Regions from separate parts of the Rahnella sp. 2050 genome, predicted to be linked through region 2. Evidence: predicted binding sites of a transcription regulator. Region 2 holds the regulator's gene; each other region holds the start of a gene.

Region 1 (4,612 bases), on a different contig from region 2:
CTGTTGCGCAATAAATCGAAATAAACAACACGGGCTGAGCCATCAGCCCTGTTTTTCTGCCAACCCTTTGCACAGCAAATAGCGGTACGGCACGCTTTCGGTATCCGACGCCAGCAGCGTATGTTCCATAAAACGGCAGAAACCGGGAATATCGCGGGTCGTTGCCGGATCATCAGCGATGATCAATAACGTCTCGCCGTCTTGCATGGTGCGTACCGCTTTACGAACCATCATCACTGGCTCCGGGCAACGCAGACCCAACGCATCAAGCTGATGGTCAGGATTGATAAAGGGGTCGGTCATTTCGTGTCTCAACATCTACATACGTGAATGGGCGGTTGTTTGGCAAAGGCGGATAGTTTAACCCGCTGGTTTTCTGGCGCAACAAACACGGCTCATTGCGCTAAAATTAACCGGTAGACCTGTTGCGCAAACGGTGCGCAAACAGGTACTATGCGCGCCGCACGCCATTACGGGTGCGAAAGTAAAAATTTTCTTGGGTTCCCTCACCCCAATTTATTCATAAAAAAAGGTCACATATATGTACTCTTTTACTGCTCAGCAGCGGTTTTCCGCGCTGATATGGCTTTCGCTATTCCACATCGCCATCATCACCTCCAGTAACTATCTGGTTCAGTTACCCGTTTCCATTTTTGGTTTCCATACCACCTGGGGCGCGTTCACTTTCCCGTTTATTTTTCTGGCTACCGATCTGACCGTCCGTATATTTGGCGCGCCGCTGGCACGACGGATTATACTTTCCGTGATGGTGCCTGCACTGGCCATTTCCTATGTCATCTCGGCGTTATTCTTTGAAGCGCAATGGCAAGGCGTGGAAGCGCTCAGCAGCCTGAATATCATGGTCGCGCGTATCGCCACCGCCAGTTTTATGGCGTATGTGCTGGGGCAAATTCTTGACGTTCATGTGTTTAACCGCCTGCGCCAGAACCGCCGCTGGTGGATAGCACCGGTCGCCTCGATGTTCCTCGGCAATATCAGCGATACCCTGTCCTTCTTCTTTATCGCTTTCTACAAAAGCAGCGATGCCTTTATGGCACAGCACTGGGTAGAAATCGCGATGGTGGATTACACCTTCAAGGTGCTGATCTGCCTGGTGTTCTTCCTGCCGATGTACGGCATGCTGCTGAATATGCTGCTTAAGCGTTTATCAGCACAAGGAAACAACCCGCATTCCGCTATCAGTGCGCACTAAACCGGGTCGCCGGGAAGACACAAATCGCGCCATAATCTGACTTGCATTTGTGGCCTGAATAGGTTGCCATAAAGGCTGTTAAGTCAACATGTAAGCCTGGTGAACAGGCCACTTAAGGAAGCCCGATGCGTAATATCGCGAAAATGATGGGAATGGCAGTACTGATCGCCGGTCTGGCTGCGTGTGACGGTAAGTCGACCGATGCACCTGCCGCAGATAAAGGCGCACCAGCGGCCGCAGCCACGGCAGCCACCACGCCGGTCAGCCTGCTGGACGGCAAAGTCACCTTCTCCCTGCCGCAGGGAATGAGCGACCAGAGCGGTAAACTGGGCACACAGGCAAATAATATGCACGTGTATGCAGACAGCACCGGGCAGAAAGCGGTGATTGTCATTTTGGGTGATAACACCCCGGAATCACTGGACGTTCTGGCGGGTCGTTTACAGGATCAGCAAAAAGCGCGCGATACCAATCTGCAAGTCGTCACCAATAAATCTATTCAGGTCAACGGCCAGACATTGCAGCAGTACGACAGCGTGATCACTTCTGCTGGTCAGAAAGCCTATTCGTCTATCGTTTTGGGCAAGGTCGACAGCCATCTGCTGACCCTGCAAATTACTCTGCCTGCTGATAATCAGCAGCAGGCGCAGACCGATGCGGAAGCCATTATCAGCACACTGAAAATTCAATAATTTCAGACCGTGTGAAAATATCAGGCGGAGCTTAGTCTCCGCTTTTTTTGTTTCTTATTGTCACCCTCGCTCACAAAATCGCCTCCCTCTGTAATAAAAATGTAACATTTCCGTCATAAATCACAGTTCGTTTGTGCGCGAATGGCTAAAATGATGTTCGTTTTGGAACACATTGGCTCCGCCATTTCGTCCGTGGCTCATGATGAGTCCGCCCTGATTTATGCCATCGGAGGCATTTATGCTCAGTATCTTTAAACCCGCGCCCCACAAAGCTCCTGTTGATGAGGCTCACGTCGATCCGCTGTACCGCCGTCTCCGCTGGCAAATCTTCATGGGGATTTTCTTCGGTTATGCGGCCTACTATCTGGTGCGCAAAAACTTTGCGCTGGCCATGCCTTATCTGATTGATCAGGGCTTCTCCCGTGGAGACTTAGGGTTCGCACTGTCCGGGATTTCCATTGCTTATGGCATCTCAAAATTCATCATGGGTTCGGTGTCTGACCGTTCGAATCCGCGCGTATTTCTGCCCGCTGGTTTGATTCTGGCGGCGGCCGTGATGTTGTTTATGGGCTTCGTGCCGTGGGCAACCTCAAGCATTGCCATCATGTTTGTGTTGCTGTTCCTGTGCGGCTGGTTCCAGGGCATGGGCTGGCCGCCGTGCGGACGTACGATGGTGCACTGGTGGTCGCAGAAAGAACGCGGCGGCGTGGTGTCGGTGTGGAACTGTGCGCATAACGTCGGCGGCGGTATTCCTCCGCTGCTGTTCCTGCTCGGTATGGCGTGGTTTAACGACTGGCATGCAGCGCTGTATATGCCTGCCTTCGGCGCAATTCTGCTGGCGGTGTTTGCCTTCATGACCATGCGCGATACACCGCAATCCTGTGGTCTGCCGCCCATTGAAGAATACAAAAACGATTATCCGCCGGACTATGTGAAAGAGTCCGCCGAGCAGGAACTGACGGCGAAACAGATTTTCATGCAGTACATTTTGCCGAACAAATTGCTGTGGTATATCGCACTGGCTAACGTCTTTGTCTATCTGCTGCGTTACGGCATTCTCGACTGGTCACCAACGTATCTGAAAGAAGTGAAGCATTTCGCGCTGGATAAATCCTCGTGGGCGTATTTCCTTTATGAATACGCTGGCATTCCCGGCACGCTGCTGTGTGGCTGGATGTCGGACAAAGTTTTCAAAGGCAATCGTGGTGCCACCGGCGTGTTCTTCATGGTGCTGGTGACTATCGCTACCGTCGTTTACTGGCTGAATCCGGTCGGCAATCCGGGTATTGATATGGCCTGTATGATCACCATCGGTTTCCTGATTTACGGGCCGGTGATGCTGATTGGGTTACATGCGCTGGAACTGGCACCGAAGAAAGCAGCCGGTACCGCCGCAGGCTTTACCGGACTGTTTGGTTATCTGGGCGGCTCGGTCGCGGCCAGCGCCATTGTCGGTTATACCGTGGATTATTTTGGCTGGGACGGTGGCTTTATCGTGATGATCGCCGGTTGTGTGCTGGCTGTTCTGTTGCTGTTACTGACCATGCTGAGTGAAAACAAACACAAAGCGCAGCTGGCTAAAAACATCTGACTTTGATTTATCTTCGTCGTAAAGGCACTGGAAGGTGCCTTTTTTGTTTTTACGCGGCGTCGGGAAGGATGCGCCTGCCTGCTTCATCAAACAGTAAAACACTGGCAGCATTAAACCCGAACCTGAGCGGTGTGTTTTTAGCAAAGGAGAGCTGTTTCGACGATTTCATTTTCAGGATGTGCTCACCAACGCGCGCATATACCAGCGTGGAATCACCCTGCAATTCAGTGAAATCAACCAAAACTTCAAATGCATGATCCGTCACTTCATTCAGGCGCAACAGCTCAGGGCGGATGGCCAGCGACACCATTTGTCCATCCTGCGCCGCCGGGAATTTATCCTCCAGCGGGTACATCGGCTGGCCGTCAATACTCAGCTGGCGGCCGACGACTTGTGCCGGGATCACATTGATTTTCGGCGTACCGATAAAACCGGCGACGAACAGGCTGGCCGGGCAATTATACAGCTCAACCGGCGTGCCAATTTGCTCAATGTGACCTTTGTTAAGCACCACGATCCGGTCCGCCAGTGTCATGGCCTCGACCTGATCGTGGGTCACGTAAATCATGGTGTTTTTCAGACGGGCATGTAGCTGACTGATTTCCTGACGCATCTGCACACGCAGCGCGGCATCAAGGTTCGACAGCGGTTCATCAAACAAAAAAACTTTCGGCTGCTGAACAATGGAACGCCCGATAGCGACGCGCTGACGCTGTCCGCCGGAAAGATTTTGCGGTAACCGGTCGAGCATGTCGTCCAGCCGCAGGATCAGGGCCGCTTCGCTTATGCGTCGGGCAATTTCTTCCGGCGGCGTGCGGATATTTTTCAGACCAAATGCCAGATTCTGTCTGACGGTCATGTGCGGATAAAGCGCGTAGGACTGAAATACCATCGACAGACCGCGCTTCCCGGCGGGTAAATCCGTCACATCAGTTTCTTCAATGTGAATAGTCCCGTCGCTCAGCGCATCCAGCCCGGCAATCATGCGCAGTAACGTTGATTTCCCGCACCCTGACGGACCGACCAGTACCAAAAACTCACCGGAGTGGATCTCCAGAGACAAATCGGGGATCACGACAGTTTTGTCATAGTATTTTTTGATATTTTTGAGTGTTA
Region 2 (4,612 bases):
GTTGTGTTTCCACCAGCGATTTGCGCCATTGCGCGATTTCGCTATCCAGTGGCAGGATTTTTTCTTCGATCAGCGTCTGCATCTGACGCTGTTCTTCCGCCTGTTTCTGCCGTGCAGTGTGCGCCTGTTCCACCGCCAGACTCAGCGGCGTCATCTGTGCAATCTGCTGCTCCTGCTGCTGCGTCAGTTGTATCAGTAATTGCTGAAGGCGCTGCGCGTCATCCTGACAGCGCTGGCGATCATTGAGTAACGGACGCAGTTTTTCTGCCGGTTCGCTGCGCGCCAGTTGCTGTAACTGCGGCGCGGCGGCCAGATTTTCCTGCTCTGCGGCGGTCAGTTGTTGCTGAGACTGCTGCTGTTTTTGCTGCACCTGCTGCCACTGTTGCAGCCAGTTCAGATCCTGCTGGCGCTGCTGCGCCTGCTGACTGAGGCTGATTTCCTGCGTGTTCAGTTCAGCACGTTGTGCTTCCAGCGTCTGGCGCTGTTCTTCGCTGAGCAGTTCGATTCCGGCCATGCGCTGATGCAGACCGTCCAGCGCAATGCGCGCTTCTTTATGTTGCTCAAACACGCGTTGAGAAAGCAGACCGTAAATCTCGGTGCCGGTCAGTTCTTCCAGCAATTCGGCGCGGTCGTTGGCATCGGCATTCAGAAACGCGGCGAACTGCCCCTGTGAAAGCATCATGGATTTGGTGAAACGGCCGAAATCCAGCCCGGTCAGTGTGGCGATGGCATCGAGTTTATCGCGCACTTTATCCGCCAGAATTTTGCCGTCGGCCAGTAACGCCAGCTCGACTTTCGGTGCCTGCAGATTGCCGTCAGGGGAATTTTTGGCGCGGCGCTGGCTCCAGAAAGCGCGGTAACCCACACCTTTGACTTCAAACTCCACTTCGGCCAGCGATTCTGCGGTGTGGCGGGTCATCAGTTCATTCTGGCTTGGTGTAATGTTCAGCCGTGGCGTCTGATGATAAAGCGCCAGACAAATGGCATCGAGCAGGGTGGTTTTCCCCGCACCGGTCGGGCCGGTGATGGCGAATAATCCGTTGCTGGCAAACGGCTCGGCGGTGAAATCAATTTTCCATTCGCCTTCCAGCGAGTTCAGGTTTTTTAAACGCAGGCTGAGAATTTTCATTGTGCGCTGTCCTCCGCGTTCTGACCGTTGGTAACCTGTTCAACCACCTGCGCAAACAACGTGCGCATCCGTGCCTGACGCGGCTCGTCAGGGTCCGGTTCCAGCGCCAGCCGTCGTTCAAACACGTCGCTGACGCTCAGTTCGCTGAGGGTTTCTTTTTCCTGCTGCTCAATACTGTTGATTCGCTGTTCTTTGCTGCGGCGTAACAGCACGACTTCTACCGGGAGATCTTCCGTCAGCGCCTGAATGCGTCGCTGGATGTCGCTGAGATAATCCTGGGTGGAGACTTCAATATCGAGCCACACCGGTTTGGCCGGATCACCGCCTTCGAACTGTGCCAGTTGGTGTTCAATCTCCACCAGCGAGCCTTTGATTACCTGCATCGGCTGGAAAACCGGGATTTCCAGTGTGTCGATGGCGTTGAGCGTCGCACCATCAAAATCAAGTAAGTACACACTTTTAGCTTTGCTCAGTTCGTCAAAACTCAGGGCAATCGGCGAACCGCTGTAACGGATATGTTCGGTTTTGGCGACGCATTGTGCACGGTGAATATGACCCAGTGCCACATAATCGACCGGCGGAAAGGCCTGCGCCGGAAACGCATCGAGCGTACCTATATAGATGTCGCGCACGGAATCAGAGGTACTGACGCCGACAGTCGTCAGATGGCCGGTCGCAATAATAGGCAGCGGCATGCCCAGTTCGTCACGTCTGGCCTGCGCAGCCTGCCAGAGCGCGTCATAATGCGCGGCGATGGCTTCCTGCAATGCCAGTTGCTTGTCGCTGCCGGACTGTCCCGCCTGGCTGGCGAGCAGATCACGCGGGCGTAAAAACGGGATAGCGCACAGTATCGCGCCGGGTTTCCCGTCACGCTGACTGAGCACTAAAATCTGTTCAGAAAGGTTTTCACCGACGGTGGCAATCACCCGCGTATTCAGGCAGGAAAGGAGCTCGCGCGATTCATTGAGCGTGGCGACAGAATCGTGGTTACCAGCCAGCACCACCAGCTGGCAGCCGGTTTGCTGTAATTCCACCACGAAGCGGTTATACAATTCGCGGGCATAACTGGGTGGGGATCCCGTGTCGAAAATATCGCCCGCGACAATCACGGCGTCGACCTGATGTTGTTGCACCTGACCGGTCAGCCAGCGCAAAAATGCCTGATGTTCGGCTGCACGGCTTTTAGTGAAAAAGTACTGGCCGAGGTGCCAGTCTGAGGTGTGGATCAGGCGCATGAGACTCCCGTATGAACCCTGGATGACGACAATGGGGTAAAGTATAAACGTCGGCAGGGGAAGCTGTCCCCGATAAATCAGACCAATTTCAGCAAGATGGCCGGAAATTATCTGTCATAGTTGACTGTAATGAACCATTCTTTTCATTCATAAATCTGTCACAAAACTGACGCATAATGGCGCCCGCAATCAAATAAAAGATCGCTAACCTATTGGCAGGACCTACGATGGCTAGACGTATATTGGTGGTTGAAGACGAAGCTCCAATCCGTGAAATGGTGTGTTTTGTACTGGAACAAAATGGCTATCAGGCCGTAGAAGCTGAGGATTTTGATTCAGCGATTGGGCAGCTTGTTGAACCTTACCCTGAACTGATCCTGCTTGACTGGATGTTACCTGGCGGTTCCGGTATTCAGTTTATTAAGCATCTTAAACGTGAGGCACTGACCCGCGAAATTCCGGTGATGATGCTGACCGCACGCGGTGAAGAAGAAGATCGGGTGCGCGGCCTTGAAGTGGGTGCCGATGATTACATCACTAAACCGTTTTCTCCGAAAGAACTGGTTGCCCGCATTAAAGCCGTGATGCGTCGCATCTCGCCAATGGCGGTGGAAGAAGTGATCGACATGCAGGGTTTAAGCCTGGATCCGTCGTCTCACCGGGTAATGGCCAACGAGCAGGCGCTCGATATGGGGCCGACCGAATTTAAGTTATTACACTTCTTTATGACCCATTCCGAACGTGTATACAGCCGCGAACAGTTGCTCAATAACGTCTGGGGCACTAACGTTTATGTGGAAGATCGCACGGTTGACGTGCATATTCGTCGTTTACGTAAGGCGCTGGAAACCAGTGGACATGACAGAATGATCCAGACTGTTCGTGGTACCGGATACCGTTTTTCAACGCGTTATTGAGCCCTCACAGCGGAGAATCTGTGTGCTAGAACGTTTGTCATGGAAACGACTGGCGGGTGAATTGTTTCTCTTTTGCCTGCCAGCGTTAATTCTCGGTATCTTCGTCGGCCATTTCGGCTGGCTCCTCCTGGTGTCGCTGATGGCGGCACTGGGCTGGAATTATTACAACCAGCTTAAACTCTCTCACTGGCTGTGGCTCGACCGCAGCATTACGCCACCGAATGGGCGCTGGAGCTGGGAGCCGCTGTTTTACGGGCTGAACCAGATGCAGATACGCAACCGGCGTCGCCGTCGGGAATTAGGTCAGCTCATCAAACGTTTTCGCAGCGGTGCCGAATCGCTGCCGGATGCCGTGGTGCTGACCACTGAAGATGGCAATATTTTCTGGTGTAACGGACTGGCGCAGGATTTGCTCGGTTTCCGCTGGCCGGAAGATAACGGGCAACATATCTTCAACCTGCTGCGTTATCCGGAATTCCGGCTGTGGATCCAGACCCGCGATTTCAGCCGGGCGCTGAATTTACAACTCAATAATGAGCATTATGTCGAATTTCGCGTCATGCCTTATTCCGAAGGACAACTGCTGATGGTGGCACGCGACGTGACCCAGATGCGTCAGCTTGAAGGCGCACGGCGTAACTTCTTCGCTAACGTCAGTCATGAACTGAGAACCCCATTGACGGTATTGCAGGGGTATCTGGAAATGATGGAAGACGCCAAGCTGGAAGAGCCTTTCCGCACTAAAGCGCTGGATACCATGCAGGAACAGACGCGGCGGATGGACGGGCTGGTGAAACAGCTGCTGACGCTGTCGAAAATCGAAGCCTCAGCGAATATTGATTTGCACGAAAAAGTGGATATTCCGGTGATGCTCGGCATGCTCGAACGTGAAGTGCAAACGTTAAGCAACGGCAGGCATGAAGTGGTGTTTCGCGTAAACGACAAGCTGAAGGTCTTTGGTAATGAAGATCAACTGCGCAGCGCGGTGTCGAACCTGGTGTATAACGCGGTTAACCACACGCCAGCGGGGACACGGATTGAAGTCAGCTGGCAACAAACGCCGCATGGCGCACAGTTCCAGATCAGCGACAACGGACCGGGCATTGCGCCGCAGCACCTGCCGCGCCTGACCGAACGTTTCTACCGCGTCGATAAAGCCCGTTCACGTCAGACCGGCGGCAGCGGACTGGGACTGGCAATCGTCAAACATGCGCTCAGCCATCACCACACGAAACTTGAAGTCATGAGTGAAGTCGGCGTCGGTACCCGGTTTATGTTTATGCTGGCGCCGAAGTTGATTGTTCCTCAGGAACAGGCCAGCCAAAGCGGCG
Region 3 (4,612 bases), on a different contig from region 2:
CGCAGTGTTGATGTTGGTACCTGGATCGCAGGCGTGGGTTACAGCTTCTAATTCTTCGCCGCAGCGTAACGCTTTGCCGTTACCCTCCCGCGAAAACAAAAACCGCTCAGCTGAGCGGTTTTTTTATGCCTGTCAGATCCCGCTGAACCAGTTATAACCCTGATCTTCCCAGTAGCCGCCGGGATATTCATTGGTGACGAAAATCGCGCCAATATGTTTGGCGTTTTTAAAGCCGAGTTTGGTTGGCATCCGCAGGCGTAACGGGTAACCAAAATCGGGGGGTAAGGGTTTGCCGCCAAAATCCAGAGCCAGAATGGTTTGCGGATGCAGTGCCGTCGCCATATCAATACTGGAATAATAGCGGTCGTCACATTTGAATCCGACATATTTGGCTGTCAGATCCGCGCCGACGTGTTGCAGAAACGTTTTCAGCGGTACGCCTTTCCACTGGCCGATGGCGCTCCAGCCCTCAATGCATATCAGCCGGGTGATCTGGCTTTCCTGCGGCAGGCGCTGCAATTGTTCCAGTGTCCACGGCGCTTTCTTTTGCACCAAACCGGAGACTTCCAGCCGGTAATTGGGGATGTCGATTTCCGGCACGTTGTATTCGGGGTAATACGCGTTGAAACGAAACGGTGTGGTGATTTGATCGGCGCGATAGGTTTGCGCCAGTTTCTGGCCGCTGAACAGCCAGCTTTGTACCCGGTCGTTCCAGCGGGACATCGCCCACAGCACTTTATCGACCTGATCGCCGTCCTGCAGATTACAGCCGGTAAGCATCGAAACCGCGCCCAGCGTAAGGCCGGAGCGCAATAACATACGGCGTTGAATATTAACCAGTTGCTTGCGCTGATCGGGTTCAAGAATAATTTTTGGCCGCTGTGTTTTATCACTCATCGGCTCGGTCCTCCGTGCTAATTTTTTTGCCGCCGGTCAGCATCGCCACGAAGGTTTTCGGCACCAGCAGAACCATCAGTACGTGAATAATGACGAACAGCAGTACGCCGCTCATCGCAAAGAAATGCACATAACGGGCGATATCAAAACCGCCAAACAACCAGACCAGACCGCTGAACTGCGCGGGTTTCCAGATCGACAAACCCGACAGCACCAGCAGCGCGCCCAGCAACAGAACACCGCTGTACATCAGTTTTTGCACCGCGTTGTACTGACCCAGCTTGTGCGGGAGTTTGAATGTCAGTGCGCGAACGGTATCGCGCCAGACCGTACGGGGCGAAAAGGGGAAAAAGTCGCGTCTGAAATGACCGCTGAAAATGCCCCACAGCAGATAGAACAGGGCATTGGCCGCCAGCAGCCACATTACCGCCAGATGCCAGGCAATATTGCCACCCAGCCAGCCGCCGAGGGTGGTGTTCTGCGGGAAAGTGAAAGCGAAAAGCGGGTCGGCGTTATAAATCCCCCAGCCGCTCATCACCATGCCGATCATTGCCAGCAGATTGATCCAATGACAAATGCGAACCGGCCAGGAATGAATCCGGCGCTTCCGGGGCGATGAGAGCTGAGGTTTCACGCTTAATCTCCTGTTGTTCGGCCGGATTACATCGGCGGCGCGATGCCGTCTTTACCGGCAGCAATACCACGGGCAACCAGTGCACCTTTGTCATCTTTTATGGCAAACAATACGATTTTAGTGCCCGGTTTCAGCAGGCTGCGGTCGCCCGGCGCCAGCAGTACAACCGGTACGTCGTCAGGCACAATGACCGTTTTCTCGGCATCGTGATATTTCACGGTCAGGGTGCGGCCATTGCTGTTCACCAGCTTGCCGACGGTGCCGTTGGTCATGGTATTGATTTTGCCATCGGCGGATTCAAACGGATTGAAGCCTTCACCGCTGCCGCGCAGGCTGGGGGCGAATACGTGCACTTCCAGTGCTTTCAGCGTGCCATTAGCCTGCGGAACGGCGGCCGTCCCGATGAAGCTGTCCGCTTTGATATCGCTGATCTGCCCTTTGGTGACGGCATTGATCTTGGTCTGGTCGGTCAGCTTAACGTCGAGTTTTTCGCCCTGACGTGTGGTGATTTGTACCGATGAGTCATTAACTGAGTCAATGGTTCCGCGTGTAGGTTTAATCACATTATCGGCGGCAAATGCCGATGTCATCCCGCTGCACATCAGCAGGGAACCCAGTAACAGACCAGCGAGACGTGTTGGTGCATTCATGATTAATTCTCCATTTTCCAGCGTTTTTTCATTCTGTTAGATGAATCACTGAACCTGCCAGTGATGAATAACTTTCTTAAGAGTGGACGATAAACCGGTATTGGCTGATGACAAATTGATGACAAAATTGTCATCAAAGGTGTCTGACGAAACTGATAAACTTTCGGGTGAATCATTCTCTAGGTGAATGGTCATGCGGCGCTGAGGGCCTGAATGCGAATACTGGTGATTGAAGACGATGTCAGTACAGGCGATTACCTGAAAAAAGGGCTGACAGAAGCAGGTTACAGCGTAGATCTGGCGCGCAACGGTGCCGACGGCCTGTTTCTGGCGCTGGAAGAGGGGTACGACGCGGTGATCCTCGACGTCATGCTGCCGGGGCTGAACGGCTGGCAGGTGATGGAAGTCCTGCGCAAAAAGAGCGACGTGCCGGTGCTGTTTCTCACCGCCCGCGATGAAGTACAGGATCGCATTCACGGGCTGGAGCTGGGGGCTGACGACTATCTCATCAAACCGTTCTCCTTCACCGAACTGGTGTTGCGTATCCGCACCTTGCTGCGCCGCCCGGCCGCCCGTGAGCCGGATGCGTATTCGGTGGCGGATCTGAATCTTGATGTGCTGCGCCGCCGCGTGACCCGTCAGGATCAGACCATCGCACTGACCAATAAGGAATTCATGTTGCTGCAGTTGCTGATGCGCCGTGAGGGTGAGGTTCTGTCGCGAACCATGATCGCCTCGCAGGTCTGGGATATGAATTTCGACAGCGATACCAATGTAGTGGATGTCGCCATTAAGCGTCTGCGTGCCAAGGTTGACCGCAGCTTTGAGGTGAAACTGATCCATACCGTGCGTGGCATTGGTTACGTGTGCGAAGTGCGACATGAGTGATCGTCAATTGACTCACCTCCCGACACGCGCCATGTCGCTGACGCTTCGCGCCACCTTACTTTTCGCGCTGATCGCCTCGATGGTGGTCAGTGCCGTCGGTTTCTATCTCTATTACTCGATGGATAAAGAACTGGTACGCCGCGCGGATTACCAGGTCAGCGGGCGTGTGCAGTATTTCCGTCATCTGCTTGCCAACGAATTCCCGCTGTCGCAACTCAGCCGTAATCCCGGCCTGTTTGAAAATATGCTTGGCAATGAGCGCGATATCCTGACGTTTCGTCTGTCCGGTGAGAAGCTATTGATCAACGTCAATCCGTCGCGGCTGGCATTGCCGCCGGTAGCGGCGGTGCCTGATGGCCAGCCGCTGACGCTGAATACGGTGCATCATCTCACCGCACCCGATGGTACGCCGGTACGCTTTGCCCGTGCGGCGGTACAGATTCAGGACGGGCGGACAGTTGAAATCACCGGCGCGCATTTCATGACCGAGGAGTCGCGTCTGTTGCAGACTTTCCGCTGGGAAATTATTGGCGCGGTGTTATTCGCTTATTTGCTGATTGCCGCACTGGGTTATCTGGTGATCCGCCGCGGATTGCGGCCGCTGCGCAATATGGCGCATGAAGCGGCGCAGATCCATCCGGCCAGTCTGTCTACGCGCCTGTCTTCGGAAAATGCGCCGCAGGAATTGCAGCAATTAATTTATTCTTTCAATGACATGCTGGACCGGCTCGCCGAGGGGTATCAGCGGCTGACGCAATTTTCCGCCGATCTGGCGCATGAAATCCGCACCCCGGTGGGGGCACTGATGGGGCATTGTCAGGTGGCGTTATATCAGCCCCGGACGGTGGAAGAATACGAAACGCTGCTGGCGAACAATATAGAAGAGCTGGAACGCATTTCACGTATGGTGGAAAACATTCTGTTCCTGGCGCGCGCTTCCGATGCGCGCTCGGTTCTGACCATCACCAGTATTGATGTTTCATCTGAAATTACCCGTATCCAGGAATATTTCGAAGGGCTGGCCGAAGAGCGTGAAATGACGCTTCACGGGCAAGGTGAGGGAACCTTGCATGCGGATGCGATCCTTTTCCAACGTGCGCTGAGTAATCTGGTCGCTAATGCGGTGCGTTATGGCCGCGAGGGAAGTGCCATCGTGCTGCGCGCCGAACCCCATGCAAAAGGCATGAATATCCGGGTGATCAGTCAGGGTGAGCCTGTTCCGCCGGAAAAACTCGGAAAACTTTTCGACCGCTTCTATCGCGCGGATGCTTCACGTAGCGAAGGTGGCAGTTCCAGCGGCCTTGGATTGTCGATTGTTCAGGCCATTATGGCCCTGCATCAGGGAAGTGTCAGCGTAACCAGTTCCGCGCAGGGAGAAACGTGTTTTACCCTTTATTTTCCCGCATCCGACCGCAAGCTTTCTCAATAGTTTCTCAATGAAAGGGAAAAATTGCGTAAAAAAAGCCGGAATATTTCTTTTTCATGTAATTGAAATAAAAAGGATTCGTTAATTTTGTTACATTATCACATTGGAAGTCACCAT
Region 4 (4,612 bases), 150 kb from region 2:
ATCTCGCCCGCCATCAGTGTCTGCGTCAGCGCCTGCCCAGCGGAAAACGCTATCGCTGGGAGTTCCACAAACGCGGACAGGAAGTGGCGGTGGATGTGCCGGGAAATCTGACGCTGGATAATACGCAGCTGATGATTGAGGCCGCACAGGACGGGCTGGGGATCGCGTATGTTCCTGAAGATTATGCGCAGGTTGCGCTGAAAGAAGGGCGGCTGATTGCAGTGCTGGAAGACTGGTGCCCGCCAATCCCCGGTTTGTTTCTCTACTTCGCGGGCAACCGGCATGTGCCCGCGAGCCTGCGGGCATTGATCGAGATGGTCCGGGAGAAAAGCGGTTAAACGCCGCTTTTCACGCCGGATAATTCTGTCAGTCCTGACGCAACACCTGATGTCCGTGGGCGATCAGTGCATCGGTGACTTTACGCATCATGCGGCTTTCGGGCGCAAAACGGTGCCAGTAAAGCATACGGCGCTGGAACAGGCCGGGCGTCAGGTCGATCAGCTCGCCGCTTTCCAACTCTTTCTCGATTTGCAGATGCGGGATCATGCAGCAGGTGGTGCCCTGACGGGCCAGTTGCACAAAGGCTTCCGACGAGTTAACGATGTGGCACGGCACGCTGCCCGGCGATAAATCGAAGTTCTGTTGCAGGAAGGCCTGATGCATATCGTCCAGATGGTCAAACGCTACCGCAGGCGCTTTCAGCAAGGCGGAGCGGGTAACGCCGTTCGGGAAATAGCGATCAGCAAAAGGTTTCGAACCCACAAACAAATAGTCCAGCGCACCAAGCTGATCCACCAGACAGCTCGGCAGTGGCTGGGGTTGAATACTTACCGCGCCCACCACTTCACCACGACGCAGACGTTCCTGCGTGCGCGTTTCGTCTTCCACCTGTAAATTCAGGCGGATAGGGGAATCAACCAGCACTGATTTCAGCGCCGGTAACAGCCAGGTTGCCAGACTGTCGGCGTTGACCGCCAGTGAAAGCAGCAGAGGTGTATCATTGCTTTCATTGTTGCTGTCACTGCCAAGCCACTCTTCTTCCAGTAATTCCACCTGATGTAACAAGGCCAGTAATTTCTGTCCCTGTTCAGTCGGCCGGGGTGGAACGGTACGAACCAGCAGCGGCTGGCCGAACAAATTTTCCAGTTGCTTAATGCGCTGAGAGACGGCCGATTGTGTGATGCAAAGCTTCTGCGCTGCGCGCTCAAAACCGCGCTCACGGATCACCGCGTCCAGTGCCTGCAGCGTTCTATAGTCCGGGCGTTTCATCGGAGTTCTGTCCCTTAGATTTAATTTTATCCGAACACTATGCCACAGATTGTCAGGATTTGTGGTGAGGAAAATCTTTGTGTTTGCAGCACAATTGCACTTAATAAGTGTGATCTGGCTGCGGTGTTGTTTATCCAAATTGCCGGGACATGCTTTATAATCACCGGCACTCTTCGTTCCACCGAACTATTCACGCCACTTACGTGTTATCAGACAGAGAAGCCATTATGACGCAGGAAGAATTGAAAAAAGCAGTCGGCTGGGCCGCACTGGATTACGTCACGCCGGGCACCATTGTCGGTGTCGGTACCGGATCCACCGCCGCACATTTCATTGATGCACTGGGTTCCATCAAAGGCCAGATTGAAGGTGCGGTTTCAAGCTCCGATGCCTCTACCGCAAAACTGAAGAGTCTGGGTATTCATGTTTTCGACAGCAATGAAGTGGATTCGCTGGATGTGTATGTCGATGGCGCGGATGAAATCAACGGCTCGATGCAGATGATCAAAGGGGGGGGCGCTGCGCTGACCCGCGAAAAAATCATTGCCGCGATTGCCAAAAAATTCATCTGTATCGTGGATGCTTCCAAGCAGGTTGATGTGCTGGGTAAATTCCCGCTGCCGGTGGAAGTGATCCCAATGGCGCGCTCTTATGTTGCGCGTGAACTGGTTAAACTCGGCGGCCTGCCGGAATACCGCCAGAATGTGCTGACAGACAATGGCAATGTGATCCTTGATGTGCATAACCTGAACATTCTTGATGCCGTCGCGATGGAAAATAAGATCAACAGTATTGCCGGTGTTGTGACTGTCGGCCTGTTCGCCAACCGGGGTGCTGACGTGGCGCTGGTCGGGACTTCTGAAGGTGTCAAAACCGTCAAACTGAAGTAATCAGAATATAAGCAGAAGATCTGGCTGCTTTAGGGCAAGGCAGCCAGCCTAAGCCTCGTCATTGCGCTGTCATAACGCAATGTTATGAAGATGATAATTTTCTGACTGAATCATCTTTTCTTCAAAGGCTTTAATTTGGTGACTTATGTCACATTTCTGTATTTCTCCTCCTGAACGTCTGGCACAGTAAAATTGAACCAGCATGAAATGCTAAAAACCGGCAGGCGTGCTGAGCCTTCTGCTGGGGGGCAGGCAATCGTTTGTATTGATGATGGCGGATTTTTTGTTATGTTGACTGTGAGCAGTCATCTTGCAGTTCGAATTCAGCCAGAAAAATATAGGGTCGGGAAATGGCAAAAGTATCACTTGAGAAAGACAAGATTAAATTTTTGTTAGTGGAAGGCGTCCACCAAAGTGCGGTTGATACACTCCGTGCCGCGGGTTACACCAATATTGAATTTCACAAAGGTGCTTTAGACACGCAATCGCTGAAAGAATCGATCCGTGATGCGCACTTTGTTGGACTCCGATCGCGTACTCAGCTGACTGAAGAAGTGTTCCAGGCAGCAGAAAAACTGGTGGCTGTTGGGTGTTTCTGTATCGGCACCAATCAGGTAGATCTGAAAGCTGCGACCCGTCGCGGTATTCCGGTCTTTAACGCACCCTTCTCCAACACCCGTTCGGTTGCCGAAATGGTGCTGGGCGAAATGCTGCTGATGATGCGTGGCATTCCTGAAGCTAACGCCAAGGCGCACCGTGGTGTCTGGAACAAATTAGCCGTCGGCTCGTTCGAAGCGCGCGGCAAGCGTCTGGGCATTATCGGTTACGGCCACATTGGTACGCAACTGGGGATCCTGGCGGAAAGCCTGGGGATGCGCGTCTTCTATTATGACATCGAAAGCAAACTGCCTTTGGGCAACGCGCAGCCGATTGCCACACTGGAAGAATTGCTCAATACCAGCGACGTGGTCACGCTGCATGTGCCGGAAACAGCCGGAACCAAAGACATGATCTCCGAGTTGCAACTGGCGCAGATGAAGCCGGGCGCGTTGTTAATCAACGCCTCACGCGGTACGGTCATCGACATTCCTGCTCTGTGCAATGCGCTGCGTAACAAACATCTTTCCGGTGCGGCTATCGACGTTTTCCCGGAAGAACCGGCGACTAACAGTGACCCGTTCAATTCTCCGCTGTGTGAATTTGACAACGTGCTGCTGACGCCGCATATCGGCGGTTCAACGATGGAAGCGCAGGAAGGTATCGGCCTCGAAGTGGCAGGCAAACTGGCGAAATACTCTGACAACGGTTCTACACTGTCAGCGGTCAACTTCCCGGAAGCGTCTCTGCCAGCGCACACCGAGAAAGCCAGCCGTCTGCTGCATATCCACGAAAATCGTCCGGGTGTGCTGACCAGCATCAACCAGATTTTTGCGGAACAGGGTATCAACATTGCTGCGCAGTACCTGCAAACCAGCCCAGAAATCGGTTATGTGGTGATTGATGCGGAAACGGATATCAATACGCTGACTACCGCGCTGCAACTGATGAAGGCGATTCCGGGAACCATTCGTGCCCGTTTGCTTTACTGATAAGCCTTTCTGAAACAGACAAAATACCAACCGCCGAAAGGCGGTTTTTTGTTTTATGGCATCAGGGCGTTAAAAAATGTCTGCAGAGGGAATAAAGGGGGGATCAAAACGTCAGAAGTAAAAGGACAGGGTAATCAGACCGCAGAGGATCATTGATGAAAAAGTGATTTCGAACAGGTAGCGGCGCAGCATCATCTGTCAGTACCTCAGGGCAGAAAACGGAGAAAAAAACACCCGGCGAACCGGGTGTTAAATTTTTCAGTCTTGATAAGAGTGAACAGATTCGTTCACAAAGACTTCTTAGTGACTTCTTATGCTGCCGGAGTTGCTTTAGCCGGAGCAGCTTTCTTAGCATGTTTCACGTGCTTTTTAGCCGCCTGCGCCTTCTGAGCAACAGGAGCAGCTTTCTTAGCGTGTTTCACGTGCTTCTTAGCCGCCTGCGCTTTCTGAGCAACAGGAGCCGCTTTTTTAGCGTGTTTCACGTGTTTCTTAGCCGCCTGCGCCTTCTGAGCGACTGGCGCTTTTTTAGCGGCTTTTTTGTGTTTCTTGGCAGCTTGCGCTTTCTGAACAGGTTTCTTGTGTGCTTTATGCTTAGTGGCATGAGCCGGAGCTGCGGTGGTTGTGGTAGCAGCAGGTGCCGGCGTTGCGGTAGTTTCAGCAGCGAAAGCGACAGAAGACAGGCCCATTGCAGCGGCTACAACCAGAGCTAATACTTTTTTCATCTTTAATTCCTCAGGGATCTTGGTTTGTGTGTCTACCCCACTGCGGGGCCGATGTGAGAATAATAGGCGTGACAAACCTTGCTGTCCGTGAGTGATTGGTTTCGGCATGTAACGGTATGTATAAAGAGAAAGTATTATTAAT

What was found. Region 2 encodes PhoB, which activates phosphate uptake and scavenging genes when phosphate is short. Its sites were predicted from a motif close to CTGTCATAAAACTGNCNNAT; they were not measured.
Region 1: the regulator PhoB is predicted to act here: its motif matches at 1,994-2,013, upstream of glpT (glycerol-3-phosphate transporter).
Region 3: the regulator PhoB is predicted to act here: its motif matches at 2,287-2,306, upstream of ABIC79_RS04725 (heavy metal response regulator transcription factor).
Region 4: the regulator PhoB is predicted to act here: its motif matches at 2,248-2,267, upstream of serA (phosphoglycerate dehydrogenase).

What each region holds. Positions count from the first base shown of each region.
Region 1 covers NZ_JBEPKE010000009.1:62,500-67,111, forward strand. The annotation lists gene ABIC79_RS22750 (zinc/cadmium/mercury/lead-transporting ATPase) at 1-24, shown strand, start outside; gene tusA (sulfurtransferase TusA) at 43-303, opposite strand; gene ABIC79_RS22760 (7-cyano-7-deazaguanine/7-aminomethyl-7-deazaguanine transporter) at 542-1,213, shown strand; gene ABIC79_RS22765 (DcrB family lipoprotein) at 1,339-1,905, shown strand; gene glpT (glycerol-3-phosphate transporter) at 2,144-3,496, shown strand; gene ABIC79_RS22775 (ABC transporter ATP-binding protein) at 3,546-4,612, opposite strand, start outside.
Region 2 covers NZ_JBEPKE010000002.1:851,808-856,419, forward strand. The annotation lists gene sbcC (exonuclease subunit SbcC) at 1-1,129, opposite strand, end outside; gene sbcD (exonuclease subunit SbcD) at 1,126-2,364, opposite strand; gene phoB (phosphate response regulator transcription factor PhoB) at 2,592-3,281, shown strand; gene phoR (phosphate regulon sensor histidine kinase PhoR) at 3,304-4,612, shown strand, end outside.
Region 3 covers NZ_JBEPKE010000001.1:1,066,801-1,071,412, reverse strand. The annotation lists gene ompX (outer membrane protein OmpX) at 1-51, shown strand, start outside; gene ABIC79_RS04740 (molybdopterin-dependent oxidoreductase) at 133-897, opposite strand; gene ABIC79_RS04735 (cytochrome b/b6 domain-containing protein) at 890-1,531, opposite strand; gene ABIC79_RS04730 (hypothetical protein) at 1,558-2,181, opposite strand; gene ABIC79_RS04725 (heavy metal response regulator transcription factor) at 2,395-3,069, shown strand; gene ABIC79_RS04720 (heavy metal sensor histidine kinase) at 3,062-4,498, shown strand.
Region 4 covers NZ_JBEPKE010000002.1:702,530-707,141, forward strand. The annotation lists gene ABIC79_RS10425 (LysR family transcriptional regulator) at 1-338, shown strand, start outside; gene ABIC79_RS10430 (LysR family transcriptional regulator ArgP) at 367-1,269, opposite strand; gene rpiA (ribose-5-phosphate isomerase RpiA) at 1,497-2,159, shown strand; gene serA (phosphoglycerate dehydrogenase) at 2,510-3,748, shown strand; gene ydgU (small membrane protein YdgU) at 3,860-3,943, opposite strand; gene asr (acid resistance repetitive basic protein Asr) at 4,060-4,470, opposite strand.